Regions from separate parts of the Streptococcus sp. ELY_86 genome, predicted to be linked through region 1. Evidence: predicted binding sites of a transcription regulator. Region 1 holds the regulator's gene; the other holds the start of a gene.
The links. The regulator HrcA, encoded in region 1, represses chaperone genes, less so after heat shock. The targets are predictions, from matches to a motif close to TTAGCACTCNNNNNNNNNGAGTGCTAA.
Positions count from the first base shown of each region.

Region 2: groES (co-chaperone GroES) is a predicted target of HrcA. The motif match lies at 5,108-5,134, and genes of this name have one in related genera.

Region 1 covers NZ_JBZFUK010000006.1:40,521-55,883, forward strand. Annotated here, with positions in the region: gene AC4HAN_RS08405 (TIGR01440 family protein) at 1-538, opposite strand, end outside; gene AC4HAN_RS08410 (ECF transporter S component) at 540-1,007, opposite strand; gene AC4HAN_RS08415 (bifunctional hydroxymethylpyrimidine kinase/phosphomethylpyrimidine kinase) at 997-1,761, opposite strand; gene truA (tRNA pseudouridine(38-40) synthase TruA) at 1,751-2,500, opposite strand; gene dnaJ (molecular chaperone DnaJ) at 2,752-3,888, opposite strand; gene AC4HAN_RS08430 (hypothetical protein) at 4,104-4,547, opposite strand; gene dnaK (molecular chaperone DnaK) at 4,553-6,385, opposite strand; gene grpE (nucleotide exchange factor GrpE) at 6,884-7,426, opposite strand; gene hrcA (heat-inducible transcriptional repressor HrcA) at 7,503-8,537, opposite strand; gene AC4HAN_RS08450 (glycoside hydrolase family 73 protein) at 8,904-9,491, opposite strand; gene AC4HAN_RS08455 (M15 family metallopeptidase) at 9,495-10,247, opposite strand; gene AC4HAN_RS08460 (histidine phosphatase family protein) at 10,231-10,941, opposite strand; gene AC4HAN_RS08465 (PFL family protein) at 11,014-12,351, opposite strand; gene AC4HAN_RS08470 (ACT domain-containing protein) at 12,369-12,635, opposite strand; gene AC4HAN_RS08475 (helix-turn-helix domain-containing protein) at 12,878-13,564, shown strand; gene AC4HAN_RS08480 (metal-dependent transcriptional regulator) at 13,755-14,408, opposite strand; gene AC4HAN_RS08485 (metal ABC transporter substrate-binding lipoprotein) at 14,519-15,363, opposite strand, start outside.
Region 2 covers NZ_JBZFUK010000005.1:30,542-45,904, forward strand. Annotated here, with positions in the region: gene AC4HAN_RS07630 (response regulator) at 1-159, shown strand, start outside; gene AC4HAN_RS07635 (ABC transporter substrate-binding protein) at 152-1,459, shown strand; gene AC4HAN_RS07640 (PTS sugar transporter subunit IIA) at 1,741-2,178, shown strand; gene AC4HAN_RS07645 (PTS sugar transporter subunit IIB) at 2,193-2,687, shown strand; gene AC4HAN_RS07650 (PTS mannose/fructose/sorbose/N-acetylgalactosamine transporter subunit IIC) at 3,026-3,880, shown strand; gene AC4HAN_RS07655 (PTS system mannose/fructose/sorbose family transporter subunit IID) at 3,882-4,718, shown strand; gene AC4HAN_RS07660 (DUF202 domain-containing protein) at 4,736-5,032, shown strand; gene groES (co-chaperone GroES) at 5,155-5,442, shown strand; gene groL (chaperonin GroEL) at 5,559-7,187, shown strand; gene AC4HAN_RS07675 (zinc ribbon domain-containing protein) at 7,627-9,330, shown strand; gene AC4HAN_RS07680 (RluA family pseudouridine synthase) at 9,646-10,524, opposite strand; gene pbp2a (penicillin-binding protein PBP2A) at 10,568-12,838, shown strand; gene rpmG (50S ribosomal protein L33) at 12,890-13,042, shown strand; gene secE (preprotein translocase subunit SecE) at 13,054-13,230, shown strand; gene nusG (transcription termination/antitermination protein NusG) at 13,452-13,991, shown strand; gene AC4HAN_RS07705 (patatin-like phospholipase family protein) at 14,223-15,065, shown strand; gene AC4HAN_RS07710 (ferritin-like domain-containing protein) at 15,251-15,363, shown strand, end outside.

The DNA of each region.
Region 1 (15,363 bases):
GATAGTTAGCACGCGCCCCGCCAATCAGCTTAGGACGGCTGGCCAGGGCAGTGACATGAGCTCCGCCCAATTCACGCAGGACAGGCCTCAAAGGAACCTGCACACGCTTAACATGCATACCGATAGCTGTGTCGCCGATATCAAGACCCGCATAGGCAGTAATTTCTTCAACTTCAACAGGGTCGTTCATGTATTTAAAAGCTGCCAGCTGAGCGCTCCCGCCGGCATGGAGTGTCGGCAGAACATTGACAATTTCCAAATCTTTTTTCTCAGCCAGTTCACGCTCAACCACCAAAGCACGATTGAGATGCTCACAGCCCTGAACCGCCAAGTAAATCCCTCTGTCATCAAGATAAGATAAAATCGTTTTAACCACAGCCTCGCCAATCTCAAGACTGGAATTCTGCCCAATAGTACTGCCGGCAACTTCACTGCTGGATAAGCCCAGCACAAAAATCTGACCTTTTTTAATTCCGCTGCGTTCAGCCAAATCAGCAATAATCGCCTGCGTCTTTGTTTCCAACTCTTGTAAATTCATCTTATCTCCTTTCTAAACCTTTAAAAGCTAAATAGATAAGGTAACCGATCAGCATGCCAAAAAAGTTTTGCAGCACATTGCCCCAGATACCTGCAAGTGACGCTCCCAGACCATAAAAAGGAATAGAAAACAAAAAGTAGAGCCCAACCATGGCCAAAGAAGCTAAAGCAAGACCTAAACTGCGTTTTTTACCCTTCCATCCGGCAAAATACCCCTCAAGCCCGTGTGCCAAAAGACTAAACACCATCCAATTGGGATAGCCGGCAGTCAAATCGAGCAAAAGGCCGGACATACCCCCAACAGCCGCTGCTGTCTTACTGCCAAAGTAAAAGGCCGTAAAATAGATACCGGCATCCAGAAAAGTTAAGAAGCCTGTCGGTGTCGGAATCTTTAAAAACAGACCCAAGACAAGGCTCAGAGCGGTCAGGACTGCAATCAGACTTAAATGTCGTACCTTGTTATCTTTCATAATTCTGCTTTACTCCGAAATCATTTGCGTGCTCAATCGCATGATAGACAAACTCTTTAGCTTCTCTGACCGCATCTTGAACAGTCTTTCCAAGCACCAAATGGCTGGCAATGCTTGATGCAAAGGTGCAGCCCGCCCCTGTATTATTAGTTTCTAAGACAGGATAATCCAATACCCGAAAGTTTTGCCCGTCATAAAAGACATCAAGAGCTCTATCCTTGCTGAGACGATTGCCGCCCTTAACAACCACATTTTGAGCCCCCAGACCATGCAGTATCCTGGCTGCCTCTTTCATGTCCTCCAAACTGTTTATGGTTGTTTGGGTCAGGAGCTGCGCTTCCGCCAGATTGGGCGTCACAACAGTAGCATAGGGGAAAAACTGAATCAGCTCATCTCTCAGCGCGCTGACTTCCAGATCATGATTTTCCTTGCAGACAAGTACCGGATCTAAAACCACAGGAACATCTGTTTGTTTTTTAATGAAATCCAGCGCTTTTTCAGCTATTGCCACATTGGGAAGAAGACCCAGTTTGATTGCCGAAAAACGAGCATCTGCCAAACTGTCTAACTGCTTGGCAAAAACGCCGCTGTCTACAGGAAACACTTCAAAGCCATTTTCTGTCACAGCAGTGAGGCAGGTTACTGCTACAAAGCCCTGCAGCCCATTAACGGTGTAGGTTGCCAGATCGGCAGACAAACCGCCGCCGCTGAAAATATCATTGCCTGAAATGGCTAAAATAAACTTATTCGTCATAACTAATATCCTTTAAATACAATCCGTTTGGGCCGGCTGTAGGACCCGCCAGATGCCGGTCTCCGGATTCTAAAATACGGTCAATCTGGTCAATGGGCATACGGCCATTGCCAATTTTTAATAAGGTTCCGACCATATTGCGAACCTGCTTATACAAAAACCCATTTCCCGTAAAAGTGAAAATCAAAAATTGTTTCTGCTCATCAAAAACAACATCTGCACGGCTGATGGTTCTTACTTTATTGTCAACACTCGTTCCGGAAGCCGTAAATCCTGTAAAATCATGTGTTCCACGCAATTTTTTTATCGCTCGCTCAATAGCAGCAACATCAACGGCATAGGGAAAATGCGTTGCATAGTGGCGCATGAGGGGATTTTTAGGACGTCCCAGGTCAACCAGAAACTCGTAGGTTTTACTGTGTTTGCAATACCTTGCATGAAAATTTTCAGAAACACTATCAACCTTGATGACATCAATATCATCCGGTGTCTGCGTATCCAAACCAAAACGCAGTCTTTCTAAATCACGTTTTTCATCCAAATCAAAGTGAATCACCTGACCGTAGGCATGAACGCCCGCGTCTGTCCGGCCTGCGCCGTGAATTTTAACAGCCTTACCGGAATTTAATCGACAAAGAGTTTTCTCAATTTCTTCCTGAACAGTTCTGGCATTTTTCTGCCTCTGAAAGCCGGAAAAAGCTGTTCCATCATAAGAAATAATCGCTTTATAACGTACCATAGCTGCATTATAGCATGCTGAAAGCTAAGAGACAAGATAAAGAGCTATTATCTGTATGGGGACAGTTTAAAGCTCATAGAATCGGGACAAGTCGCAGCCAGCTGCGCCAGCCATATAGAAAAAAACTGATCTAGGCTACTGTCTCAAAACGATTAAAATTGAAAAAGACCAAAGGATTTCCTGAACTGTCCTAACCGTTAGATTTTCGTCCAACTTTTAGGCAGTTTAGAATTCCCTTGGTCTTTTATTTCTTACATATCATCAAAAGCATCTTTTACCTTGTTAAAAAATCCTTTTTTCTTAGGGTGAACCGGATCGATACCGCTGGCCTTAGCAAAAGCCTGCAGGGCTTCTTTTTGAGCATCGTTCAGTTTTGTCGGTGTAACAACATTAACGGTCACGTGCTGATCTCCCTGCCCATTGCCGCGCAAACGCGGTGCCCCTTTACCTTTGAGACGGAAGGTCTTACCAGTCTGCGTTCCGGCAGGAATAGCCAGCTCAACATTGCCGTGAACAGTCGGCACCTCAATGGTATCTCCGAGAGCTGCCTGAACAAAGTTAATGTTCAGACTGTAGTAAATGGTTGAGCCGTCACGCTCAAATTTATCGCTCTTCATCACATTGATAATGACAAAGAGATCTCCGTAAGGGCCGCCATTAAAGCCGGCTTCGCCTTGACCTGCCAAACGAATTTGCTGACCGGTTTCAACACCGGCAGGAATTTTGACAGAAACCTTATGGCTTTGTTTTTCGTGACCTGTTCCATGACAGGTTTGACAAGGTTCCTTGATTTCCTTACCAGTGCCGTGACAGACATCACAAGTCACTTGACGGCGCATCATACCAAGCGGTGTCTGAGTATCAACATTGATAACACCTGAACCATGGCACTTAGTACAAGTAACAGGACTGGTGCCCGGCTTAGCCCCCGAACCATCACAGGTATGGCAAGTCGCTTCACGGTTATAGTGGACTTCTTTTTCCGTCCCAAAAACAGCCTCTTCAAACTGAAGATTAACACGGTACTGCAGATCATCTCCCTGACGGGGTGCATTGGGATTTCTGGAAGCTCCGCCGCCGAAGAAACTTGAAAAAATATCCTCGAAACCGCCAAAACCTGAGCTGTCAAAGCCGCCAAAGCCACCTGCGCCACCGCCAAAGCCGCCATTGGCCCCTGAGGGACCGTATTGGTCATAGGCTGCACGCTTTTGCTCATCGCCTAGCGTTTCATAGGCCTCCTGAATCTCTTTGTACTTTTCCTCAGCCCCAGGATCCTTATTGATGTCGGGATGGTATTTTTTAGACATCTTGCGATAGGCTTTTTTAATTTCGTCCTGAGAGGCGTTCTTTGACACCCCCAGACGATCATAATATTCTGTATTATTCATATAAGATACAAAGGGCGTTAAAGGGACACCGCCAAAATAGGAATTTTGACGACGGACGTCTTACGTCCTAGAAAAAATTATCTTTTTGGCACAGTCCCTAGCCCGTGTTCAGTTGCGAACACTTCTTCCTTTCTGTAATTTTAGAAGGTTATTTTGCTGTCACTTTTATCTAAAAACAGAGACTGACTGGGGTCCAATCTCTGAGTTTAGTTTTTTTATTTAATCTCAAAATACTCAAGAAACAAGAAAGCTTTTTTTATATTAATATTATCAAGATTTTTTCTTTTTTTCTTATATTGAATTAAAAGTAACAACGAAGCCAATACAATTACTGACGCAATTACAAATTGTATCACTGCTATTCCCACCTCATTTATTTTTAAATTAGAGGTCATCGCCGTAGTAATATAAGTAATTACTGCTGGTAATAGTATACCTAGAACAAGATTAACAGCAATATTATTATTATTTTCCGAATATTGCCTCTCTGCAAAAATATTTATTTTATAGGCAAGTAATTTTTCTTCATCATTTTCTGACTTAAATTGATTTTTCAGTTGATTTTGCAATTCCTCATAGTCCTCAACCGCAAGAGCAACAAATTTATCGTATTGTTCTTTTGAATCATTGGTATAAAAAAGATTAATTTGTGAACTCATGATTTTTATTTTTCCGTAAACTCACCGTCTACGACATCATCGCCGCCTTTATCTGATGATCCAGCATCAGCTGCGCCTTCTTGACCTGCCTGTGCTTGCTGTGCTGCAGCCGCTTGTTCGTAAAGTTTCATGGCAAGTGCTTGAGCTTTTTCGTTGAGGGCTTCAAGTTTAGCTTTCATATCTTCCGTGTTATCTGATTCTTGGGCCTTCTTCAAGTCATCAAGAGCAGCCTGAGCAGCATCGCGTTCGCTGTCAAAACCTTTGCCTTCGGTTTCTTTGATGGTTTTTTCAGTTGTAAAGATTGCTTGGTCAACTTCGTTCTTAAGGTCAACTTCTTCCTTACGTTTTGCATCTGCTTCGGCATTTGCTTCGGCATCTTTCATCATACGGTCAATTTCTTCTTCGCTGAGGCCGTCGTTAGACTTGATAACGATTGTTTGTTCTTTTTGCGTACCAAGGTCTTTGGCCTTAACTGAAACAATACCGTTTTTATCGATATCAAAGGTTACTTCAATTTGTGGGATACCGCGAGGAGCTGCAGGAATATCTGTCAATTGGAAACGGCCCAGTGTCTTGTTGTCTGCAGCCATCGGACGTTCACCTTGAAGAACATGGATATCAACAGCAGGCTGGTTATCAGCAGCGGTTGAGAAGACTTGTGATTTAGAAGTTGGGATAGTTGTGTTGCGGTCAATCAGTTTAGTGAAGACACCGCCCATGGTTTCGATACCCAGTGACAATGGAGTAACATCAAGAAGGACAACGTCTTTAACATCACCGGTGATAACACCGCCTTGGATAGCAGCCCCCATAGCAACGACTTCATCAGGGTTTACTGATTTATTTGGTTCTTTGCCGGTTTCAGCTTTAACCGCTTCAACAACAGCAGGAATACGCGTTGAACCGCCGACTAAGATAACTTCATCAATTTCTGACAATGACAGACCAGCATCAGAAAGCGCTTGGCGAACTGGTGTTTTTGTACGTTCTACAAGGTCACGAGTCAAATCATCAAATTTCGCACGAGAAAGACTTGTTTCCAAGTGAAGCGGTCCGGCTTCTCCGGCAGTAATGAAAGGCAGGCTGATTTGAGTTGATGTGACACCTGAAAGGTCTTTCTTAGCTTTTTCAGCCGCGTCTTTCAAACGCTGCAGAGCCATCTTGTCCGTTGATAAATCAATACCGTTTTCTTTCTTGAATTCTTCTACCAGCCAGTCAATAACTTTTTGGTCAAAGTTGTCACCGCCGAGTTTGTTGTCACCCGCAGTTGCCAGCACATCGAAGACACCGTCACCCAATTCAAGGATGGAAACATCGAAGGTACCGCCGCCAAGGTCAAAGACTAAGATTTTTTCATCCTTATCTTGCTTATCAAGACCGTAGGCAAGCGCAGCTGCAGTTGGTTCGTTGACAATACGTTCTACTTCAAGACCGGCAATTTTACCAGCATCTTTTGTTGCCTGACGCTGTGCATCGTTAAAGTAAGCAGGAACCGTGATAACCGCTTTTGTCACTTTTTCACCAAGGTAATCTTCAGCATAGCCCTTCAAATATTGCAGAATCATCGCTGAAATTTCTTGAGGTGTGTATTCTTTGCCGTTAGCTGAAACCTTTTCAGAAGTTCCCATTTTTGATTTGATGGAAAGAATTGTTTCCGGATTAGTTACCGCTTGACGTTTGGCAGCGTCACCGACAACAATTTCACCATTTTTGAATGAAACAACAGAAGGTGTCGTACGGTTGCCTTCCGGATTTGCAATAATTTTACTTTCAGTTCCTTCAAGAACTGCGACAGCTGAGTTAGTTGTACCTAAGTCAATACCAATAATTTTAGACATAGTTAAGATACCAAGAACGTTGAAATAGTCCGGCGGACTGTTTCAATCAGGAGATGGAGAAAGCATTGCTTTCTTCTTCTAGTGACTGATAATAACGTTCAATTCCTTTCTTTTTTCCTCTTAATATTTTTTTCGTTTTGATATTTTTCTTAGGTGGCGGAGACGCCAGCAAACCTTTGGTTTCATGGCTAAATTTTGAGCCAGAAGTCTCAAAATTTCCCTGTCAGATAACAATACTTGTTATCTGACTTTCGCCACGGCGAAAAATATCGTTTTTGAGCAAGCCTATGGCTTGCTTCTTTATATATTATTCATAGTTTACCGTCATTTCGGACAAGGTTATTTTTTTATTTATTAATTCGCTGTTGCTATTAAACCGTTACGACGTGAGTTAGCAAAATCGATGTTATTTTGCTAACGAACTAGTAAGTAGTCTAGGCAATCCGCCATAGCGGTTGCCGTATAATGATGAGGCATTTTAATGCCCATCATTATTGACTAGTTATATACCACCACCATTGCTGGGCGGAGCAGGCGCTCGTGCAATTTGTAGCCTTTTTGAAGAACTTGTGCAATGCTGTCTGCCGGATGATCTTCATCTGCATCAAGCGTCTGCACTGCCATATGAAGATTAGGGTCAAAGTTTTCCAGTTCAACTTCTTCAACACCCTCTTCTTTAAGCGCTTGAACAAGACTTTCCTGAACCATTTCGAGTCCTTTTTTGACATCATCTGTCAGGCCTTCTACAGCCAAGGCTCTCTCCAGATTATCCAAACTCGGCAAGATTTTCTTCGCTAAATCCTGCGAGCGGTACTTCTGTAAGCTTTGGCGCTCTTCATTGGCACGGCGCTGAACATTTTGCATTTCAGCATGAGCACGCAGGTATTTATTTTCAAAATCTTCTGCTCGCTCAAGAGCTTCCTGCAGTTCTTTGTTTTCAGGAGTTTCTTCAGCTGCTTCCTCTACAGTTTCCGTTTCTTCCTGCTCTTTGGCAGCCTGCGCTTCTTCCTTGATTTCTTCTTTAGTCTCTTTTTCCGACAAGGTAGCACCTCTTTTCTTTTTGTTTTTCTGAAACAAATTTCTGCTTCAGCCGATAAAGGCTAACAATTTTTTCAGCTTAGTGAACTTCATAGTGATTGCTGTTGAGATAGCGGTAAAAATCACCGAGTTTAATCGCTAAGATACGGCTGATAACCGTAAGCAGACTGACTGTTCGCCGATAGTCCAAGTCTACCGGACCAATCACCGTCAAAATGCCAAATCCTCTGTAAGGGATAAGAAATTTCTGACTGATGACCGTAAGCTCTGATAAACTCTTTTCACGGCTTTCAGCAATCTGAACACGATAGGCTTCATCTTCCGGGATACTCTCGCGAATCGCCATAGCAGCAGACTGCGGATTATCCAAAAATTGGTAGGTATCCAGTCCTGCAAATTCCAGTGTTTTAATCTTACCGGCAATGAAAACCTTCTCTTGAAAGATTTGCTTGAAAATATGATCAAATAAATCCAAAACATTATCTGTCCGCGGAAAATACTTTTGAATAATCTGCGGCAGTTCTGTTCGCAAACGGTAATGAATATCCAGCACCGTTTGATTCAAGAGACGTTCCCGAACAATTCTCACAACAGTGAGCAAGTCACTGTCCAAAAAGTTTTTGGGAATGGCAAACTGAACGGTTATGGGGCTGGCCTCATCTAACGTTAACACCGCCAAAGCGTCGTGACTGCTAAGCTTAACAATATCAAAGGCAGTCAAACACTGCCTCTTTGGCTCCACATCCATAATCAATGATGTATAGCCTGTCAGCTCCGCCAAAACATCGCTGGTTTTTTGCAAAAGGTCATCTAAGCGAAAGACCTCAAAATCAAAAGCCTTGATAACTTGGTAGGCATCCTGTTCATCCAGATTATCCGGATTTAAAGAATGTTCTACAAAGTAGCGAAAACCTTCTTGGCTGGGCAGACGCCCGCTGGAGGTATGTGCTTTTTCCAAGAGCCCCAGTTTTTCCAAAGCGGCCATATCATTTCTGATCGTTGCACTGCTTGAAGCAATTGAATTTTGGAGCGTTTTAGAACCAATGGGCTCATGCGTCTTAGTAAAAATCTCAACAATCAAATTGAGAATATCTTTTTGACGTTGGGTAATCATCTAAGCTGACCTCCAATCTCTGCTCAATAAAATTAGCACTCTAAGCAACCGACTGCTAACTTCATGATTCCATTATACTCCATTCACAATTTCTGTCAAGGAAAAAACATCATTTTTTAGCACTCTTTTTCTACGAGTGCTAAAACACTGCCCAGGAGCTGATTTGTTTTTGGGGCAGGCCAAAAATCAAGCAAAGACCCCGCATCTTATTGCCCAAGCGCCTCCCTTTTATTCTTGATCAGCAGCCGCCGTCCTTTAAGGAGTCTTTCCCTAGGGATTGAACTTAAGTATTTATTAGCGATGAGCGCAGTAAAAAACCGGGCTGTCCGTATACGTGCTGCCCACACATTCGGACGACTCCCGGTTTTATCGGTCGTAATCTGTTAGGTTGTTTTCTTCTATTATAGTAATCAATTCATCAGCATAGTTGGGATCGCTGTTGAACCCTGCAGCCTGCAGAGCTCTGGCAACCGTTTTGTAACCGCTGGAAGTCGTCATTGTTGTATAGAGGGCCTTATCCCATATCTTGTCCTGACGCAGGAGTGCCAGATAATCATACAAAGAATCTTCCCAAGACTTATAAACCAGATAGCGGTTGGTCACCTGATGCCAACGGCCGTTTTTGTACTCACGGCTTTTCAGGCGGACACCTCTTTGACCGGCTCCGGCTTTAATGCTGAAAAGGTTGTGATACTTACTGGCCAGCAAAGTCCGGCCGAAATTGCTGTCCAAAGCTGCCTGACCGATAATGACCGAGCTTCTCACTCCATAGGTTTTAGACAATTTCTGAGCTGTCGGAGCAATTTCTCTGATAAATTCTCTATGGCTATAAGCACTGGCAGTCTCCTTTTGAGCACTCGCCAATCCTCCGCTGCCTAAAATCGGCAGGAAAACAGCCAGAAAAAGAAACGACATCACTGCCACAAAAAACTTAAATTTGAGTCTTGCTCTCACCGCCTATTTCTCCTTTAACTTTTCTAAATATTCTTCTAAGGTCAGCTTATGCTTGGCCATGTATTTAGCAGACTTCACACCGACATAGCGATAATGCCAGTCTTCATAGCCAATGCCTGTCGCACTCTTTTTGTCCTTAGGAAAGCGCAGGACAAACCCATATTCAGGCGCAAGTTGGGCAACCTTGGCAACAACATCTGGGTCACTTTCATTCAGGCTGTCAACGGTACTCATATCAACTGCCAAGCCTGTTTGATGCTCACTGGCTCCCGGCGGCTGCGAATAGGTCTGAACCTCTTTTTCGGCCTCTTCCTGACTCAGAGCAGAATTATTTGCTTGTTCCTGAGCCACATAATTGTTATAAAGCTCTTCTTGATAGGCAACACTGCGGTAGCCTGATATCAGGTGTTCCCCGGCGTCAACTTTTTGAGCAGCTGCCAGAAAGCCGCGGGTTTTTTCTGCAATACGAGAATCCACTGAAACACCGTTAATATCTGCTAAATCCGGATTCATTTCAGCTGTTATATGGTCTCGGTTAACCAAAACCAGCTCCCAGTCATCCGGCGAAACATCTGGCAAATCTGCTGCTTGACGGCTCGAGGGGCTTTTTTGAGCAGTCTGCTCTGTTTTATGCTTTGCTGCCTCTTGGTGAGGCTTTTGCTGGTCTTTATGCAAGAAAAGATAAATCCCGAAAACAAAAAGCACAATAATTCCGATTTGCAATAAAACAGTCAGTAAATTAAATTTCTTTCTCATTAGCTTTTTTTAAAATTTCTCTTCCTTGGTGACGATAAGCCATGTCTGCAATGGTTTCAATTGAAAATTTTTGATTCTCATAAGAAACAACTGTCACACTGCCATTATCAATAGCCGCTTTTTCTTGCTCATGATCAACCAGCCACACGAAAGTTCCGATAGTCAAACCGTGGCTGACAACAATAGCATTGCCGCCGCCTGATTTTTCAATAGACTGAGCAATGGCTTCAAAACCGCCGTAAATACGATTTTCAATAACATCCCAAGGTTCGGCCCAGTTGGCTGTATCTACTTCGACAAGACTGGCTGCCAGCTCAGGATAAGTGACCTCTGCAAAAGTCTTTCCCGTATTAAAAGCAGCTGTCCGCGGCAGGACTCCCTGAAACAAATCCCCGTCATAGCCGCCGTCAAGACTGCCGAAGCACCACTCCCGGATGCGTTTATCACGTGTATAAGGCAGATTTTCATTGCCCATCTCGCGAAGAATAATTTCCATAGTCTGCATGGTTCTGCCGCTGTCACTGGAGAAAGCAGCCTTAAAAGGGATCTTAGCTTCTCTCAGACCGATGCCCAGTTCTCGTATGCCTTCTTCACCAAATGTTGTCAGAGGGGTGTCACTCCAACCTTGGGCACGTCCAATTGTATTAAACATTGTTTTCCCATGTCTAGCTATATAGAGTTTTGTCTTTGCCATTTTTACCCTCCTAATCTAGCCTATATTATATCATTAAATGAAAACACTTGCAAAAAACTTGCAAGTGCTCTCTTAATTTTTAAAACTGTGTATCGGCGCAGGAATCTGCCCGCCTCTAGCAATAAAATCGGCTGATGAATTTTTATTAACTGACATGACCGGAGCAGCACCCAGCAGGCCGCCGAATTCAATCATGTCCCCCTCTTTGCCTTTAGGGATAATGCGGACGGCTGTTGTTTTTTGATTGATAACACCAATCGCTGCTTCGTCGGCAATCATAGCGGCAATCGTTGTATCCGGAGTATCGGCTGGAATGGCAATCATATCCAGGCCGACCGAACAAATCGCTGTCATCGCTTCTAATTTTTCAAGATTGAGCGAACCGTTTTGCACTGCGGCAATCATGCCTTCGTCTTCCGAAACCGGAATAAAAGCTCCCGACAGACCGCCAACTTGATTACAGGCCATGACACCGCCCTTTTTAACTTGGTCATTGAGAAGAGCCAGCGCTGCCGTTGTTCCGTGAGTTCCGACCGTCTCCAGTCCCATTTCTTCCAGAACACGGGCAACCGAATCACCGACCGCCGGAGTCGGAGCCAGCGACAGATCAACAATGCCAAATTTGACACCGAGGCGCTCACTGGCCAATGTTCCCACTAACTGTCCGATACGGGTAATTTTAAAGGCAGTCTTTTTAACCGTTTCAGCGACAACGTCAAAACTTTGACCGCGGACTTTCTCCAGAGCACGCTTAACAACTCCGGGACCCGACACCCCGACATTAATGACAACATCAGCTTCACCCACACCGTGAAAAGCACCTGCCATAAAGGGATTATCCTCAACAGCATTAGCAAAGACGACCAGTTTGGCCGGTCCCATCTCAGAAGCTGCAGATGTTTCCTTGATGATTCGCCCCATATCACCAACTGCAGTCATATTAATACCGGACTTGGTCGATCCGATATTAACAGATGAGCAGACAAAGTCAGTTTCTGCCAAAGCCCGCGGAATGGAATTGATGAGAATTTCATCGCCTTTTTGATAACCCTTTTGAACCAAAGCCGAAAAGCCACCGATAAAGTTCACACCAATGTCCTTGGCTGCACGGTCAAGCGCCTTTGCCAAAGGAACATAATCATCGGCATCTGTGGCAGCACCAATGATGGAAATCGGTGTCACAGAAATACGTTTATTGACGATGGGAATCCCCAGTTCTGCTGAGATGTCATCGCCAACTTCGACCAGCTTGCCGGCTTTAGCAACAATTTTATGATAGATCTTTTCAGCAGCCTTGTTGATATCCGGATCAATACAGTCGAGCAGGGAAATGCCCATGGTAATGGTGCGGACGTCAAAATTCTGCTCTTCGATCATCGCAATCGTTTCAGTAACTTGTTTAATATCCATTGCTTCAAGCCCCCGTCTTACAAGTTGTGCATAGCATCAAAAATAGCTGAGCTTTGAATATTGATTTTGACATTCAAGGTCTCACCAAAGTCCTCAAATTCTTTTCGGAGCTGGGCAAAATCTTTTTTCTCATCAGCAGAAACAACTGCCATCATAGTAAAATAACCTTCTAAAACGGTCTGTGTAATGTCATCAATATTAAGTCCGAGTTCTGCAATCTTCGTTGCCACACCTGCTACAATTCCGGTTGTATCTTTTCCAACTACTGTAATAATTGCCTTCATAAAAGCCTCCAAATGTATGGTATTTTATTTATTTTAGCATAAAAAAGATGAAAATTCTATATTCAAAAGCGTATCATTGTTCGGCTTTTCCTTTTATTTTTTCCTCAGCCGGCTGAAAAAATAATACCTGCAATTAAATTCCTAAACGTTAACCCTAAAAAAGAAGGACAGGGCTTCTTCTTGCATTTCATCTCCGAAGATGATAAACTGTAATTAGTTTATAAACTAACAAGGAGAGGCTTATGTTTACAGGCAAGAGACTGAGAAAAAGAAGGGAAGAACTTGGGCTTTCACAAGCGCAGGCAGCTGAACAGCTGGGCATTTCAAGGCCGTCTTATTTCAACTGGGAAGCCGGCAAAACCAAGCCCAATCAAAAACATTTAGCAAAACTGGCTCAGCTGCTAAGGGTTGAGCCTGCCTATTTCTCTGCCCAATATGACATTGTCCGGATTTACAGCCAGCTAAATGCAGACAACAAGGAAAAAACACTAAACTATTCAGAGAATCTGCTCAAACAGCAAAACAAGAAAGTGACAAGGATGGAAAACAAACGTTATACTTACAAGGTTTATGAAAAATTATCCGCAGGAACAGGCTACTCTTATTTTGGAGACGGTAACTTTGATACGGTCTTTTACGATGAGGAAATCGACCATGATTTTGCTGCTTGGATTTTTGGAGATTCTATGGAGCCGACTTTCCTAAACGGTGAGGTGGCTCTTATCAAGCAGACAGGATTTGACTATGATGGTGCCATTTATGCCGTAGATTGGAACGGTCAAACCTATATCAAAAAAGTTTATCGCGAGGAAAAGGGCCTGCGCTTGGTCTCTCTCAATAAAAAATATGCCGATAAATTTGCTCCATACGAGGACAATCCGCGAATTATCGGACTGATTGTCGGCAACTTTATGCCTCTTGAAGGCTAGGACAGCAGCTAATAAACGGTCTTCAGTCTTCAGACAAGGCTCTGCCGCAGACGGCGTTCAAAAGCCCTTATCTCCTGGCAGCGATAATGAGGACTGTTTAAAATGAAAAAGCAGGATAAACCGATAGTTTGAAAGATAATCGGTTTATCCTGTTTTTTTACCTGTTTGAACACCTTGACAACTGAAAAAATCAACCGGCTTTTTCTTCGACATAGATCTGAGCTGCAACCGCTGATGTAATCTGCAGCTGTCTGCCATCCTTTTCAACTGTATAGGCTCCTGCAAAATCATCATACTCTAAAAGCGTCAATTCATCTCCAATCTGTAAAGCGTGCTGCTCCATATATTTCAGCAGCTGGAAATTATCCTGAACACGCTTTAAGATGTAAGTACCCTTCTTAGCTGTTCCCTTTAGGGTCGTATGGTATTTCTCAACCAGAGGCTCCCCCTGCTGCGGGATAGTGCCTCCGTGTGGACAGACCTTTGGATAGTTAAGGAGTTTATCCAAACGTTCGATAAAAATATCAGAGACTGTATGTTCCAGCACCTCAGCTTCTTCATGGATTTCGTCTGCCGTATAGCCCAGATGATTCATTAAGAAAACCTCAATTAAACGATGCTTGCGGTAGAGAGCCGAGGTCAAAGCCATTCCTTTTTTAGTCAGCAGATAGCCTGTCTGCTTATCTTTAAGAATCAGGCCTTCCTGCAGAAGTTTTTTGACCATTTCTGAAACTGCCGGAGCAGAGACTGACATCTTAGCTGCAATCTGTTTATTGCTGATTTTTTCCCCGTGCTCGCCGAGCTCATAAATAATTTTTAGATAGTCTTCTTTGTTAGGTGTCATAGTTTATCCTCTTCTTTGTCAAACTCATTATATCAAAATGTTAACAAAAAAGGGATAAAAGTTTTTATTCTCAGCTCTCGCATCAGCAAGGGCACATAAGGCAGCTAAACCTAGTCGGACAGACCTGCTGTGATTTGATCCAAATTCCATTTCATCATGGTATAGTAGCTGTCTCCTGCCTGCCCTTTTTCAGCAATTGAGTCTGTAAAAATTTTGGCTGCGATAGGAATGCCTGTATCCTTAGCGACAGCCTTCATCGGACGGTCATCAACACTGCTTTCCACAAAAAGTGCCGGAATACGTTTTTTCCGCAAGGTTTCAACCAAATGTTTGATTTGATCCGGCGTTCCTTCTTCCTCCGTGTTAATTTCCCAGATATAGGCCGATGGAATATCATAAGCTTGCGAAAAATATTTAAAACAGCCTTCACTGGTAACAATCATTTTCTTTTCAGCCGGAATACGGTGTATTTTTTTCTTAGCCTGTTGATGGAGTTTCTCCAGCTTTGCTCGGTAACTGTTAAAGTTTTTCTTATAATAGGCCTCGTTTTCAGGGTCTTTTTCTGAAAGATGTTTCATAATGTTGCGTGCATAAATGATGCCGTTTTGGAGATCAAGCCAGGCATGAGGATCTTCCTTGCCTTTTCCTTTGCCTCCATTAAGGTAGATAACCTTTACACCGTCACTAACTGCAAAATAATCTTTGCCAGGTTTTTTACCCGCGTTTTTAACGAGCTTGGGAAACCAAGCCTGACCGCCATTTTCAAGATTAATGCCGTTGTAAAAAATCACATCGGCCTGTGATGTCTTTTTGACATCCTCTGCCAGGGGTTCGTATTCGTGCGGGTCACGGCCAACAGGAACAATACTGTGCAAAGCAATCTTATTGCCGCCAATGTTTTCAGCCATGTCCGCAATAATGGAGTTTGCAGCGACCACATTCAGTTTTTTATCCC
Region 2 (15,363 bases), on a different contig from region 1:
AAAGAAATTGCGGCCAAGCTGTTTCTGTCGGAAGGAACCATTCGCAATTATCTGTCGACCATTCTGTCTAAGCTAAATCTGCGTGATCGGACGCAGTTAGCCATTTGGGCAGTGCAGACAGGTGTTACCACCAGGTATTTCGGAGATGATAATGATTAAACAATGGATTCGGCGTTACAGATTTTTTGTGATTGGCGGTTTAGTGCTTTTAACAGCAGTGCTGAGCTTTTTTGCCGTTCAATCAAGGCAAAAGAAAATTTTGCGCTTAGGAGTCTATGCCGGCAGCAGCTGGGATGTTCCCAGCGGTAAAGAATACCAGTTTTTAGATAAAGCAATCAGCCGTTTTGAAAAAAAGCATCCTGATGTCGAAGTTCGCTATGAAAGCGGGATTTTAAAAGAAGATTACTCTTCCTGGCTGTCCGGAAAGATTGTTGAGGGAAAGCAGCCGGATGTTTTCATGGTTCCTGAGAACGACTTTAATCTTTTGGCCTCTACAGGGGCTCTGGCAAATTTAGACAGCCGCATTAAAAAAGAACTGAAAACCTCTCAGTTTTATCCTTCAGCTTATAATGCCGGCCACTTTGGCAAAAATCAGTTTGCACTTCCTTTTGAAAGCAATCCGGTTATGATGTGCATCAATATTGATTTATTAAAAAAAGAAGGGATCAAACTGCCTGCTTCAAATTGGACAGTAGCAGATTTTTATAATATTTGTAAAAAAGTCACCAGGGATACTGACGGCGACGGCGTGATTGACCAGTACGGCAGTTTTGGCTACGGCTGGGAGGAGGCTTTGGCGGCTTATAATATCAAACTGTTTAACAGTACAGGAACAGAAGCGTATTTCAACACGAAAAAAGTTCGCTCAGCCCTGTCCCTAGTTACCAAGTTAAAGAATCTAAACGGCAATTACCGTGTAACACTGAAAGATTTCGACGAAGGCAGGGTAGCCTTTTTTCCCATGACCTTGGCTCAGTATCGGACTTACAAGCCTTATCCTTATCATGTATCAAAATATTCGTCCTTTTCTTGGAGCTGCGTTGAAATGCCTTCTCGGCAATCTTCTACGGCAAGGACCCAATCCGGCACATCTTTGTATGCCATGTCTGCTAAAACGTCCCATTCTAAACTGGCCTGGGAATTTCTGAAGCTTTTATGTGCCGATAAGAAAACCCAGCAGGAGCTGTTTGAAGACTCACAAGGAGCCTCTGTTTTAAAATCGGTAATGAACAGTCAGGAAAGCAAAAATCTTCTGCAAAATGACAGCTTTGGTGCCAAGGCTCTGACAGTAAGCACACTTGACAGTATGCTGAAAAAAGCGACAACAACCCCCAGGTTTAAGTCCTACAATACCATTTATGAAAAAGCGGGCTATCTTATCACCAAGTCTTTGGAGGAAGATACCGTTGAAAGCGATTTATCAGATATCCAAAAAGATATTGAAGATGAACTGAAGTGAAAAACCGTTTGCAGCATAGCAGCCAGCCTAACGAACAGCCGACAGCAAATTTTGCGAGGATCAGCTGTTCGTTTTTTGCTGCTATTATAATTCTTTTACGCTAAATTAATTGTATTTTGGCGCTCGGGCAGTTCTTATTATTTTTAAACATGGGCAAAATCTGACAAATGTCATTTTCTATATGACATTTGTCAGGTGGTTAAAGATGACAAATGACACTGCAAAAGCGTTTTCAAAAATTATAAAATAAGAATGAAATTAAAAGAAGGTAGGGGGTAGTCATGAAATACCTAATACTTGTGAGTCACGGCGGCTTTGCGCAGGGCTTGAAAACCTCTTTAGCCATGTTTGCTGAGGATAAGGTTGACCAAGTGATAGCTGTCGGTTTGGAAAACGGCAAATCTGTAGATGATTTTGCTCAATCCTTCAAAGAGGCTCTTTCAGAGCTCAAAGAAGAAGATTCAGTTGTCGTTTTGGCTGATATTGTTGGCGGCAGTCCTTTAACGACAGCCTGCAGCGTTTTGGCGGAATTAGGCAAGCTGGATGATGCTGTTATTTTAGGCGGCATGAATCTGCCAATGGCAGTCAATGCAGTGGTTATGAAAGATGTTCTTGAAGGTCAGGATTTTGTAACAACTGTTTTAGGTGAAGCGACAAGTGCTTTGCAGGAATTCAAGGTCACTTCTGATGAAGAAGATGATGATGACGATGATATCTAAAAAAGGAGAAGAAAATGACTGTATCGTTTGTAAGAATTGATGACCGTATGATTCACGGTCAAACGGTAACACGCTGGGCAAAAGAATACCCTTGTGACGGACTTATTGCTGTTAATGATGCTGCAGCTAAAAATAAGGTGCTGATCCAAGCCTATAAGGGTGCTTCAGACAAGAAAACCTTTGTTTGGACCAAGGAAGCCTTTGCTCAAAAATCGCAAAAAGTAGCAGAGTCAGACAGCCGCTACTTCCTGATTACTAAAAACCCTATCGACATGAAAGAAATTTTGGTTGATCAAGGCTTTGTTCCGGGAGATATTAAAGAAATTATCGTCGGTCCTGCCAACGACCGTCCGGGAGCTGTTAAACTCGGCAACAACCAGTCAATTACTCAGGAAGAAGCAGATGCTATTGAAGCTATCGAAAAAGCCGGATACAAAGTAAAATTCCAGCTTTTGCCGGATGTTTCAATCGGTTATTGGTCAGATTTCAAATCTAAATTTGGTTATTAAGGCAGAAAGTTTATTAGGTACTAAAGCACCTAATAAACTACGGCAGCCGCTATGGCGCTCTGCCTATCGGCCTTACTAACTTCGTCAAATCAGTCGATACTACTGATGTGACTTCGTGTCGTAAACTATGGCAGTCAATTCATTATGGTGATTGGCGTTTGTTATCAAGTGAGGAGCACTTAGATAACAATCCTCTGCCGTATCTTGATAATCGAACACGGGCTAAAAGCGTCGAGAAAAAGATAGCCTGCCTAATGCGCAAAAGCGCATGGCGCGAGGCTCCTATTTTCTTCTCGCTTTCTTCACGCCCTTTGTATCTTAAATAAAGGAGAAATATTATGACAATTTCTTGGTTACAAGCAGCCATTCTTGGTCTGTTTGCCTGTTTGTCTTCAATGCCCGGCCTGGGCGGTACGACCATTGGTAACTACACTTTGGGCCGTCCCTTAGTCGGCGGTTTGGTCTGCGGCCTGGTTCTTGGAGATGTTAAGACAGGTATCGTTTGCGGGGTTGCCATGCAGTTGGTTTACATTGCTCTGGTAACACCTGGTGGTACGGTATCAGCCGATGTCCGTGCCGTATCTTATATCGGTATTCCTTTGGCAATGGTTGCTATTCACTCACAAGGGCTCTCAGCTGATTCAGCTGATGCAGCTAACCTTGCAAAATCAATGGGTACTCTGGTAGGAACTATCGGTACCGTGCTTTTCTACGGTACAGCTACTATGAACCTGGTTTGGCAGCACATTGGTTGGAAAGCGGTTGAACAGCGTCAGTTTAAACGCCTCTACACAGTGGACTGGGGACTTCCTTGGGTTTCCCATATCATCTTCTCATTCATCCCTACTCTGATTATGTGTAAATTAGGAGCAAGTGCAGTTACCGCTTTGAAAGAAGCACTGCCATTGGATGGTATTCCAATGAAGACCCTCTTTACTGTTGGTTCTCTTCTTCCATGTGTAGGGATTGCCATCCTTTTGAAACAAATTGTTGAAAAAGCTGTTGACTTTGTCCCATTCTTTGTTGGATTTACTTTGGCAGCTTCACTGGGATTAAACCTGGTATCATGTGCAGTCATTTCCCTGATTTTTGCGGTATTGTTCTATGAATTGGAAATGGCTAAAAATGCTAAGGCTACAGCTGTGGCTGGTGCAGATGGCTTAGACTTTGATGACGATGAGGAGGATATCTAAGATGGCTCAAAAGAAAATTTCAAAGAAAACCCTAACTAAGTCCTTCCATCATTGGTACTATGGTAACCTGACCTGCTTCTCACAAGAACATATGCAGACGTTCGGTTACTTGACTTCTATGCTGCCAATCGTAGAAGAACTTTATGACAATGAAGACGACAAGGCTCGCTCCATGCAAACCTATACAGCCTTCTTTAACACTGAACCGCAATTGGGTTCCCTGATTGTCGGTGTTACTGCAGGTCTCGAAGAAGCGCGTGCCAACGGTGCTGATGGTGTTGATGATGAAACGATCAACGGTCTGCGTGCCGGTCTGATGGGACCGGTTGCCGGTATCGGAGATTCTCTGGTTGTCGGTACTTTGATTCCGATTATTTTGGGGATTGCTCTTGGTTTGTCAACGGGCGGTTCACCGGTCGGTGCAATCTTTTATATCGTTGTCTGGAACCTTTTGGCTTACTTCGGTATGCGTTTTGCCTACTTCAAAGGTTATGAACTGGGTGATAAGGCGGTTGAAGTGCTGGTTGGCCCTCAAGGGCAAGCTATCCGTAAAGCCGTAGCTATCGTCGGCGGTATGGTCGTCGGTGCGGTAGCAGCAACTTGGGTGCCTATTAAGACAGCCTTTGAATTGAAAAATTCTTCCGGCAAAGCTTTCTTGGTGCTCCAAGATCAGCTGGACGGCGTTTATCCGGGATTGCTGACAGCTTTAGTCACTGTATTTTGCTGGTGGCTGATGGCCAAGAAGAATATGTCACCAATCAAAGTAATGCTGCTGTTAGTTGTCCTTGCTCTTGTTGGTGTCTTGACAGGATTCTTCGATCCAGGATTGAAATACTAAGTTAAAAAGGAGAGATTATGCTGACAAAAGAAGAATTTATCAAAGGCTATGAAAAAGAAATAGCTTACCAAAAGCACATGATTGAAAATCTGGGACGTTGGTTTACGCTTATGTTTATCATTGCCAGTATCGGAGTCGTTTTGATTTATTCCTTTTCAGCTAATCTGATCGGGCTTATTATTGGCATTGTGCTGACAGTTTTGGGCATCTTAGCCATGTTGGTTTTTGGTTATGGTATCTATAAGGGTCGGATCAATGTTCAGAAGGTTGTTGATGATTTTGAGGAAAAGCTGAAACTTTCTGAGTCTAAATAAGCTAAAAAAACTTTACCGAAAGGTAGAGTTTTTTTCTTGACTATTTCTGACCAAGTGATAAAATAATAATTGTAATTAGCACTCGATGAAATAGAGTGCTAAAAATTCTATGGAGGTATGTTATGTTAAAACCCTTAGGAGACCGAGTGGTCGTACAAGTAATGAAAGAAGAAGAAAAAACAGTCGGCGGTTTTGTCCTTGCCGGTGCTGGCCAAGATAAAACGCAAAAAGCAACGGTAGCAGCAGTTGGGGAAGGGATTCGTACATTGAGCGGTGACTTGGTTGCTCCAAGCATAGCTCAGGGCGATATTGTTCTGCTTGAAAATCATGTTGGAACGCCCGTTAAAGATGGTGACAAAGACTATCTGATTATTCGTGAAGCAGATGTTTTAGCTGTCATTCAGGACTAATCAGAAAGACTGTAACATATACTTAGATGCTTGATGATGGCGTTTTTAACGTTTTGACAGTAAAAGCGTCTTATGAGAAAGACAGACTATTAGATTTAGATAAAGAGGATTAGATTATGGCAAAAGATATTAAATTTTCAGCAGATGCCCGTTCTGCAATGGTGCGCGGTGTGGATACTTTGGCAGATACCGTTAAAGTGACCTTAGGCCCTAAAGGGCGCAATGTGGTTCTTGAAAAGTCATTTGGCTCCCCTTTGATTACCAACGATGGGGTAACTATCGCTAAGGAAATCGAATTAGAAGATCATTTTGAAAATATGGGAGCTAAGCTGGTTTCAGAAGTTGCCTCAAAAACCAATGATATTGCCGGTGACGGTACGACAACGGCAACTGTTTTGACACAGGCGATTGTTCGCGAAGGTCTCAAAAATGTCACTGCCGGTGCCAACCCAATCGGTATCCGCCGGGGAATCGAAACTGCGGTTGCAACAGCAGTTGAAGGTTTACAAGCCATTGCTCAGCCTGTTTCCGGCAAGGACGCTATTGCTCAGGTTGCAGCTGTATCATCACGCTCTGAAAAAGTTGGGGAATATATCTCTGAAGCCATGGAAAAAGTTGGCAATGACGGTGTTATCACCATCGAAGAGTCACGCGGTATGGAAACAGAACTTGAAGTTGTTGAAGGTATGCAGTTTGACCGCGGCTACCTGTCTCAATACATGGTAACTGATAATGAAAAAATGGTTGCCGATCTTGAAAATCCTTATATTTTAATTACTGATAAGAAAATCTCAAATATTCAAGATATCCTGCCATTGCTTGAAGAAGTGCTTAAAACCAACCGTCCGCTTTTGATTATTGCTGACGATGTGGATGGTGAAGCCCTTCCAACCTTAGTTCTGAATAAGATTCGCGGTACTTTCAACGTTGTAGCCGTTAAGGCTCCGGGATTCGGTGACCGCCGTAAGGCTATGCTGGAAGATATTGCTATTCTGACAGGCGGTACGGTCATCACTGAAGATCTCGGCCTCGAGCTTAAAAATGCTACAATGGATGCTCTCGGTCAAGCAGCCCGCATAACAGTTGATAAGGATTCAACAGTTATCGTTGAAGGTTCAGGCAGCAAAGAAGCGATTGAAAACCGTGTTGCGCTGATTAAATCGCAAATTGAAACAACAACGTCAGATTTTGACCGTGAAAAACTGCAAGAACGTTTAGCTAAATTATCAGGCGGTGTTGCTGTCATTAAAGTCGGCGCAGCTACTGAAACAGAATTAAAAGAGATGAAACTTCGTATTGAAGACGCTCTGAATGCGACACGCGCTGCGGTTGAAGAAGGCATTGTTTCGGGAGGCGGTACAGCCCTGATCAATGTGATTGAAAAAGTTGCTGCCCTTGATTTGGAAGACGATGCTGCAACAGGCCGCAACATTGTCCTGCGTGCCTTGGAAGAACCGGTACGTCAAATCGCTAAAAATGCCGGCTACGAAGGTTCAGTTGTTATTGACAAATTGAAGAACAGCCCTGTAGGAACAGGCTTTAATGCCGCTAACGGCGAGTGGGTTGATATGATCAAAGAAGGTATCATTGATCCGGTTAAAGTGACGCGTTCAGCTCTGCAAAATGCCGCTTCAGTGGCAAGTCTCATTTTGACCACAGAAGCAGTTGTTGCTGATCATCCGGCACCGGAAGCTCCTGCTTCTGCTCCAGCCATGGATCCGGGCATGATGGGCGGTATGATGTAATTTAAAATGAAATAAAAAATTGAGCTGCAGAATCTTATTGATTTTGCGGCTTTGTTTGTTTTATTGATATTGATCGAGAGAGGATTTGACTGCCTTGTAAGATCGTTAATTTATGAGATTAAAACAGCCCAAGCTCTTTTACTGCGAAAGGGGGAAGCCGGAGCAAATACCTGTCCGGCCGTTTGTAAGTGAGCCTTCCATAAGAGACAGTTAAGATATTTGCTTTAAAAAACAGTTGATTTTGATTGTTTTGTTATCATTTTGTTATAATTTAAAAAAAGAAAAAAAGTATAATGCGAGAACAGATGAAAAGAACAGCGCTGTCTTGATATCTGTTTGCAGACTCAATAGGTTTATCTGCATTTCTTTCCAGTGCTGAAAAAAAGAAGCTCAGATGGTAAAAATCAATTGGTCAGTCAGTATTTGTGAGGAGTAAAAGATGGAAAAATTGAAGAAAGAATGGCAGCAATTCTTGCAAAAGGCAACGAATCTGCTGGGGCCGCTTTTTGAAAAAATCCAGAAGGCAGTCAAAAGGCTGCTCCAAAAAAAGCCCATACGTACCACTCTCGTGATTATTGGGGTTCTTTTAGTCATCTTCGGTTTATGGGGAAGTCTTCATTATTCTAAAACAGCTACGCTGGATCGTTATATCAGGGCTCGGAGCGCTTCGGGCAAAACTTTTGAAAATATCAAGGAATACATGGTCTGGGATGACACCAATGAGCTGATTACTAATGATGAAGCACAGTATACCAAATTTTTACCTTTAAAAACGAAAGCTTCCCAACGCAGCCTGCGCAGAAAATTATTGACGGCTGACAGTTCTGATACGGTCTATCTCAAACGTATCGGGCGCCGTTTCTTCTTTTTTCCAGACTATCGGCTGGCAATGAAGCCGCTAAAATTAAAGCTGAAGACAAATGTATCAGACTTGGATGTCCTTTTGAATGATAAAAAAGTTGCAACCAGCAATTCTGATCAGTACCATCTGACGCTTAGCCATTTACCGGTTGGGGATTACCGCTTTACCCTTAATGGTCTGCATAATGGCAAAGAAGTTGAATTCAGCAAAGACTATGATGGCAAGCATAAGACAGTTGATATGACTTTGGCCTTTAAGAATTTCACGGTCAAAAGCAATCTGGCAAACGGTGACCTCTATTTCGGCAAAAAGAAGGTCTCCTCACTTTCCAATGGAGAATATGCAGTCAGTGACTATCCTGTCATGGGAACCAAGCCTGTCTATGTTAAAAAGACCTTTTCAGACGGGGAAATAAAATCCAAGAAGCAGTCGCTCCTTGATATTGCTGACGGCAGCACCGTTCAGCTGGATGTTGCGGATCAGCTGGATGATGCGACTGCTCAGAATTTGCTCAAGTCTGCTTTTGAGAAATTTTCGGCCTACGCTACCAGCGGTCAGGATCCTGTGGATTTAAATACTGTTTTTGAAAAAGGTGCAGAAAATCAATTTTACAGTGCTTTAAAAGACAGCATTAAGCAAAAAATGCTGACAGACAGCCGGAAACCATCCAGTTTTGCTATTACTTCTGCGACGCTGAGTGACCTGCACCAAACAGGTGTCAAAACTTATAATCTGTCTTATGCAGCTACCTATGACTATTACTATGATGAAGCAACGGATCCAGAAAAGAAAACCTCAGGTCACCTGCTTCAAAGCTTTACCGGTCAGATCAAGGTCAAAAGAACAGCAAAAGGCTATAGCGTCATTAAATCAATCAGCGGCCCGACAATGGTCGGTGAAGATAATCAGGTGAAAAGTCCGACACCGCTGCCGGAGGAACTGATTGGAACTTGGGAGACTAAGGAAGATGATAAGACAGTGACGATGACCTTCTCGGAAGACGGAACTGTGACGAAAAAGACTGACTATAAGGATGATAAGAAAGAAGATACAACCAAAACGGCCAAGGTTGAAAAAACTGATGAAACTTCAGACGGTACTTATCGCTATTACTATCAATCCGGCGATAAAGCAGCCTTTACGGTTTTAGATGATATCGGTGCCAATGATCACTATACCTATGGTGTCAAAATCAACGGCACAAGTATTACAACGGTTTATTGGGAAAGTGATGACACCAGCGGTGCTCCTAAAACAGGCATCAGTTTAACCAAAAAATAGAAACTGGACGCTTTTGAATTTAGCTGTATTTGAAAAGCCCGGCCGGTTTGATTTCTATGCCCAGTCAAAAGTAGAAAAAGTCTAATTTCTCAAAAAGTAATATTTTGTTATGATACTTTCCTTAGGTAGCACGGACGGTAGCGACTTCCTTCGGAATTCCATACCTAGATTTTGAGCCTAGGTCTCAAAATCTCCGAGAGGCAGAAACTCAATATTTCTGCCTCTTTTGCTACATCGGAAAGTATCAGGTTAGGCTTTGATCGTTTCTATATCATTTTACAAAAATGAAAAGTGATATTATTCTATGATGAAATTTTAGAGAGAATTTAGTTTTGGAAGCTCTTTTTCAAAACTGTCTGATCGTGCTTGGACTTTAATTTTCTTGAGCGTTAGAGGATGTGTAAAACTTAATTGGTGAGCGTGCAGCATGAGCCTGTTTGCCGTTTGATGACTGTACAAAGGATCTCCTATGAGCGGATAGCCGTGATAGGCCAGATGGACGCGAATTTGGTGGGTACGGCCTGTTTGAAGCCGGCATTTGATCAGGCTGGTATGATTAGCACAGTGTTTTACAAGCGAAACCTGAGTGATGGCTGCTTGACCGTGTTTTTGGTCAACTACCCGCTTACGCCGGTCATGGCGGTCGCGCCCGATTCGTTCTTTAAAAACAAGGCTTTTTTCGGGGAATTGCCCGGACGTTAGAGCTAAGTACTCACGCTGAATGTGTTTGTTTTCCAGCAGGCGGTTGACGATGGGCAGGATAAACGGATTCTTAGCAAACAGGACAGCTCCGCTGGTCTCCATATCCAGCCTGTGGACCACATAGCAGGTCTGTCCTGTGTAGCTGGACACATGGTTTAACAGAGCTATTTCTTTAGGTTCATTGCCGTGTACTTTCATCCCCTCAGGCTTATTGACGATAATCAGGTGCTCATCTTCGTAAAGACAGTCTATTAAATCTTTGTTTCCCATGGGAATCGTTTTAGTCGGATAGTCGCTGTCATCAAAGATTAACTCAATCAGGTCTCCTGTGTTAACAGGGCTTTGCCAATTGATCATTTCGCCATTGATAAAAACATGCTTCTTGGTTCTTAGAAAATGTCTGATTTTCCTTGGAATCAGCAAACGTTCTTCTAAAAGTTCTTTCACAGTCCCCTTGGGATAGGGATTGGTAATTTTTACGGTAAAAGTCATAATTTTATTATATCATTTTCGCCAAAATTGATATAATAGGTGCATGAGTATATTAGAATTGTTAAAAAAGAAATTTTTTCCTAAACAATATCAGGCTGAACAAGAACGCCGCAAAGAGGAGAAAGCTGCAGCTCTAAAGGAAGAGCAGGAAGACGCTGACAGCGGCTATCACCGCAGCTACGGCCAAAAAGCGGACACGGGGAAAGTCAATGCCTTTTTAGCTAAGATCGGTCTGGCTAAAAACGGCTTGGTGCGCAGATACTGGCGGCGTTATCACGTCGGAAAAATTTTGCTGATTGCGCTGGGAACCTTTGTTCTTTTGACGGGCTCTTACCTCTTTTACTTGGCTAAAACGACCAATGTTTCTAACTTGCAGCAGGCCTTAAAAGCAACGACGGTCATCTATGACAAAAATGAAAAGCAGGCCGGCTCGCTTTATGGCCAAAAAGGAACGTATGTTGAACTGGATGCTATTTCTGACGATTTAGAAAATGCGGTGATTGCAACCGAGGACAGAAGTTTTTATGAGAACAGCGGTATTAATTACAAGCGGATGTTTCTGGCGGTGCTCACTTTAGGGTATTCCGGAGGCGGATCCACCATTACTCAGCAGCTGGCTAAAAATGCCTTTTTGACTCAGGAACAAACGGTCAAAAGAAAAGCACGGGAATTTTTCCTGGCTTTGGAACTGACTAAAAAATACAGTAAAAAAGAAATCCTGACCATGTATCTCAACAATGCTTATTTCGGCAACGGCGTCTGGGGGGTTGAAGATGCCAGCCAGAAGTATTTTGGGACAACCGCTGCTCAGCTGACGCTGGATGAGGCGGCAACTCTGGCAGGAATGCTTAAGGGACCCGGCATCTATAACCCGCTTTATTCGGTTGAAAATGCGACCAACCGGCGCGACACCGTTTTACAAAATATGGTAGCTGCCGGAAAAATTTCTCAAAATCAGGCTAGCGAAGCGCAAAGTGTCGGTATGGGCAATCGCTTGAGCGATACCTATGTAGCTAAAACAGATTACTATGAGTACCCGTCTTATTTTGATGCTGTTATCAGTGAAGCCAGCTCTGTTTACGGCATCAGTGAAAAAGATATTGTCAATAACGGCTACAAAATTTATACGGAACTAGATCAGAACTACCAGACCGGTATGCAGCAGACTTTTGATGAGGACAGTCTCTTTCCTGTTTCGCCCTATGATAACAGCAGCGCTCAGGCTGCCAGTGTGGCTCTTGATCCTAAAACCGGCGGCGTCAGAGGCATGGTCGGCCGGGTTAACAGTACCAAGGATGTGACCTTTAGAAGCTATAACTATGCCACACAATCCAGCAGAAGTCCGGGTTCAACGATTAAGCCTTTGACGGTTTATGCTCCGGCCATTGCTTCAGGCTGGTCTATGGATAAGCTCCTGCCAAACAGAGCCAGGGATTTTGACGGCTATAAGCCGAATAACTACGGCAATATTGAAACAGAAGATGTTCCCATGTATCAGGCTCTGGCTAATTCTTATAATATCCCTGCGGTCTATACGCTTGATAAATTAGGCATTAATAAAGCCTTCTCTTACGGTAAGAAGTTTGGTTTAAATATGGATGATGCCAAAAGAGAATTAGGCGTTGCCTTGGGCGGCAGTGTTACGACCAATCCGCTTGAGATGGCTCAGGCGTATTCGGCTTTTGCCAATGGCGGCGTTATGCCGACAGCCCATCTGATTACTCGCATTGAAACGGCCAGCGGGGAAATTCTGAAGAAATTTACACCGAACGACAAGCGTGTTATCAGTAAATCTGTCGCCGATAAGATGACCAGTATGATGCTTGGAACCTTTTCAAACGGTACCGGGGTTAATGCCAATGTTTATGGCTATACCTTAGCCGGTAAAACAGGGACAACTGAAACTAATTTTGATGCCAACCTTGCCAGTGATCAATGGGTCATCGGCTATACACCTGATGTTGTTATCAGCCAGTGGCTGGGCTTCAACGAAACTGACGAAAAGCACTACCTGAGTGATTCCAGTTCAGGAACGGCATCGAATATCTTTAGCACGCAGGCAAGTTATATTTTGCCTTATACGAAAGGAACGGAATTTAAGGTTAAAAACGCCTATTTCCAAGACGGTATTCAGTCAACTTACGATCCGGATGATGCTTCTGACCAAACAAATACAGATTCACAGGACATTATTGACAGCATCCGGGAGAAAGCGCAAAATGCTACAGATTCAATCAAGAAGCAAGTGGATGATGCCAATCTGACAGATAAGGCTAAAAACCTTTGGGATAAGGTAGTCGATTATTTTGAGTAAACTTGCAAGAATAATAGAACCATGTTAAAATAAAAAGGCTATGGAGGCATTATGGCACAGAAAAAAGCAAGTCTGGCCTGTGTGGAATGCGGTTCGCGCAACTACTCGATCGGAGTGAGCAGCAACCCCAAACCCAATCGGCTGGAAGTTAATAAATTTTGTAAATATTGTAAGAAATACACACTGCACAAAGAAACACGTTAGGAGAAACAGCGATGAAATTTATCGGAGGCGTCTTTTCGGTTCTAAAACATACTACTTGGCCGACACGCAAGCAGTCTTGGCATGATTTTATTTCAATCCTTGAGTACTCGGCATTTTTTGCCTTAGTTATCTTTTTGTTTGATAAGCTGCTGAACCTTGGTTTAACAGATTTATTGAATCGTTTTTAATCAGAGGAAATGAAACTATTTTAAGCAGAAGATAGGGTGACTTCTTCCGACTATTGGAAGATCTGACTGTTTACTTTGCGGAAAAAGCGCAGTCAAGCGGCTGCGCTTTTGTTTTTATTGCCGGGAATACAAAAAAACCTGTCGTTTTTAGGCCCTTTATGGTATAATACAGTAAAAGTTCCAAAAGCCGCACAGGCTTTTTTATAATGGAGGAAATTATTATGATAGATTCATTTGATAAGGGCTGGTTTGTTCTGCAGACCTATTCAGGCTATGAAAATAAGGTTAAGGAAAATCTCCTGCAGCGGGCGCAGACCTACAACATGCTGGATAATATCCTGCGCGTGGAAATTCCCACACAGACGGTCAATGTTGAAAAAAACGGAAAAACCAAAGAAATCGAAGAAAACCGTTTTCCGGGCTATGTTCTGGTTGAAATGGTTATGACAGATGAGGCTTGGTTTGTGGTGCGTAATACACCAAATGTCACCGGTTTTGTGGGGTCGCACGGGAACCGTTCCAAACCGACGCCATTGCTTGAAGAAGAAATTCGTTCAATCTTGCTGTCTATGGGGCAAACAGTGGATGTCATTGATACCAATATCAAAGAAGGCGATGTGGTTCAAATCATTGATGGTGCCTTTATGGGGCAGGAAGGCCGTGTTGTTGAAATTGAAAACAACAAGGTTAAAATCATGATTAACATGTTTGGTTCAGAAACACAGGCCGAACTGGAATTGTATCAGATTGCAGAACTGTAAGCAAGATGAAGCTGGAACGTTTGTTTCAGCTTCTTTTCATATTAAGGCCAGCAGGCGCTCCAGAAAAAAATTAGGCCATTGGTCCTGTTTTTGGTTTCATTCTTTCAGCAAAGAAAAATCGTTTAGCCCGGTATTTTTGCTGACAGATGAGGTTCCATCAAGCCCCGGCACAACATTTTCTTGCCATCTTTTGTTATAATAAAGACATTGATTCGTGAAAGAAGGGATTAGATGTCTGTTGGTTTGGTTTTGGAAGGCGGCGGCATGCGCGGTCTGTATACGGCTGGGGTGCTGGATGCCTTTTTAGATGCAAAAATTAGGGTTGACGGTATTGTTTCAGTGTCCGCCGGTGCTCTTTTTGGGGTTAATTATGTATCAGGACAGCGCGGCCGTGCCTTGCGTTACAACAAAAAATACATCTCTTATCCTAATTATATGGGCCTGCGCTCCTGGCTGACAACCGGCAATGTGGTTAATAAGGACTTCACCTATTATAAGATTCCCATGGAGCTGGATGTTTTTGACGAAAAAACTTTTGAGCAGGCCGATATTCCTTTTTATGCAGTAGCGACAAATATCGAAACCGGTAAGCCCGACTATATTAAGATTGATAATGTTTTTGAACAAATGGAAGCTCTGAGAGCCAGCTCTGCCTTGCCGGTAGCATCGAAAATTGTCGAATGGAATGGCAAAAAGTATTTGGACGGCGGGCTGTCTGATTCTATTCCGGTTGATTTTGCCAGAAGTCTGGGTTTTGATAAGCTGATTGTAGTTTTAACGCGCCCGATTGACTACCGCAAAAAACCATCCAGCGGCCGAGTGTACAAGCTCCTTTATCGTAAATACCCTGATTTTGTCAAGGCAGCTTCTAAGCGTCCTGAGCACTATAATGCGACAGTCGAGCATATCATTGATCTGGAAAAAGGCGGGGAGCTCTTCGCTCTTCGTCCCAGCCGTACGGTTGAAATCGGCCGTCTGGAGAAAAATCCTGATAAATTTGATGAGATATACCAGTTAGGACTGGCGGACACTCAAGCTGCTATGGACCAGCTGCAGAGCTACTTAGCGAAATAAAGAAGGCTGTAAATCTTACCATTTGCTTGATTGTATGTGTTCACAGTTACTGATGGCTCACATCTGATGTAATGGTGCTCGAGTGAACAGGGCAAAAGCAGGAAAAACAAAAAATTGATTTAAAAAATTAAAGTGATAAAATTTAAGACGTAAAGTGTATATGGTCAATTTGAAAGGAGTTTTTTATGACAAAAGAAGCAGTTTCATATTTGCAAAATCTTGTAACAGCGATGAATACGCAGGCAACCCACCATCAGATGCAAGCCAGAATTTTTGGAGCGCTCGGTTTTAGCAAACT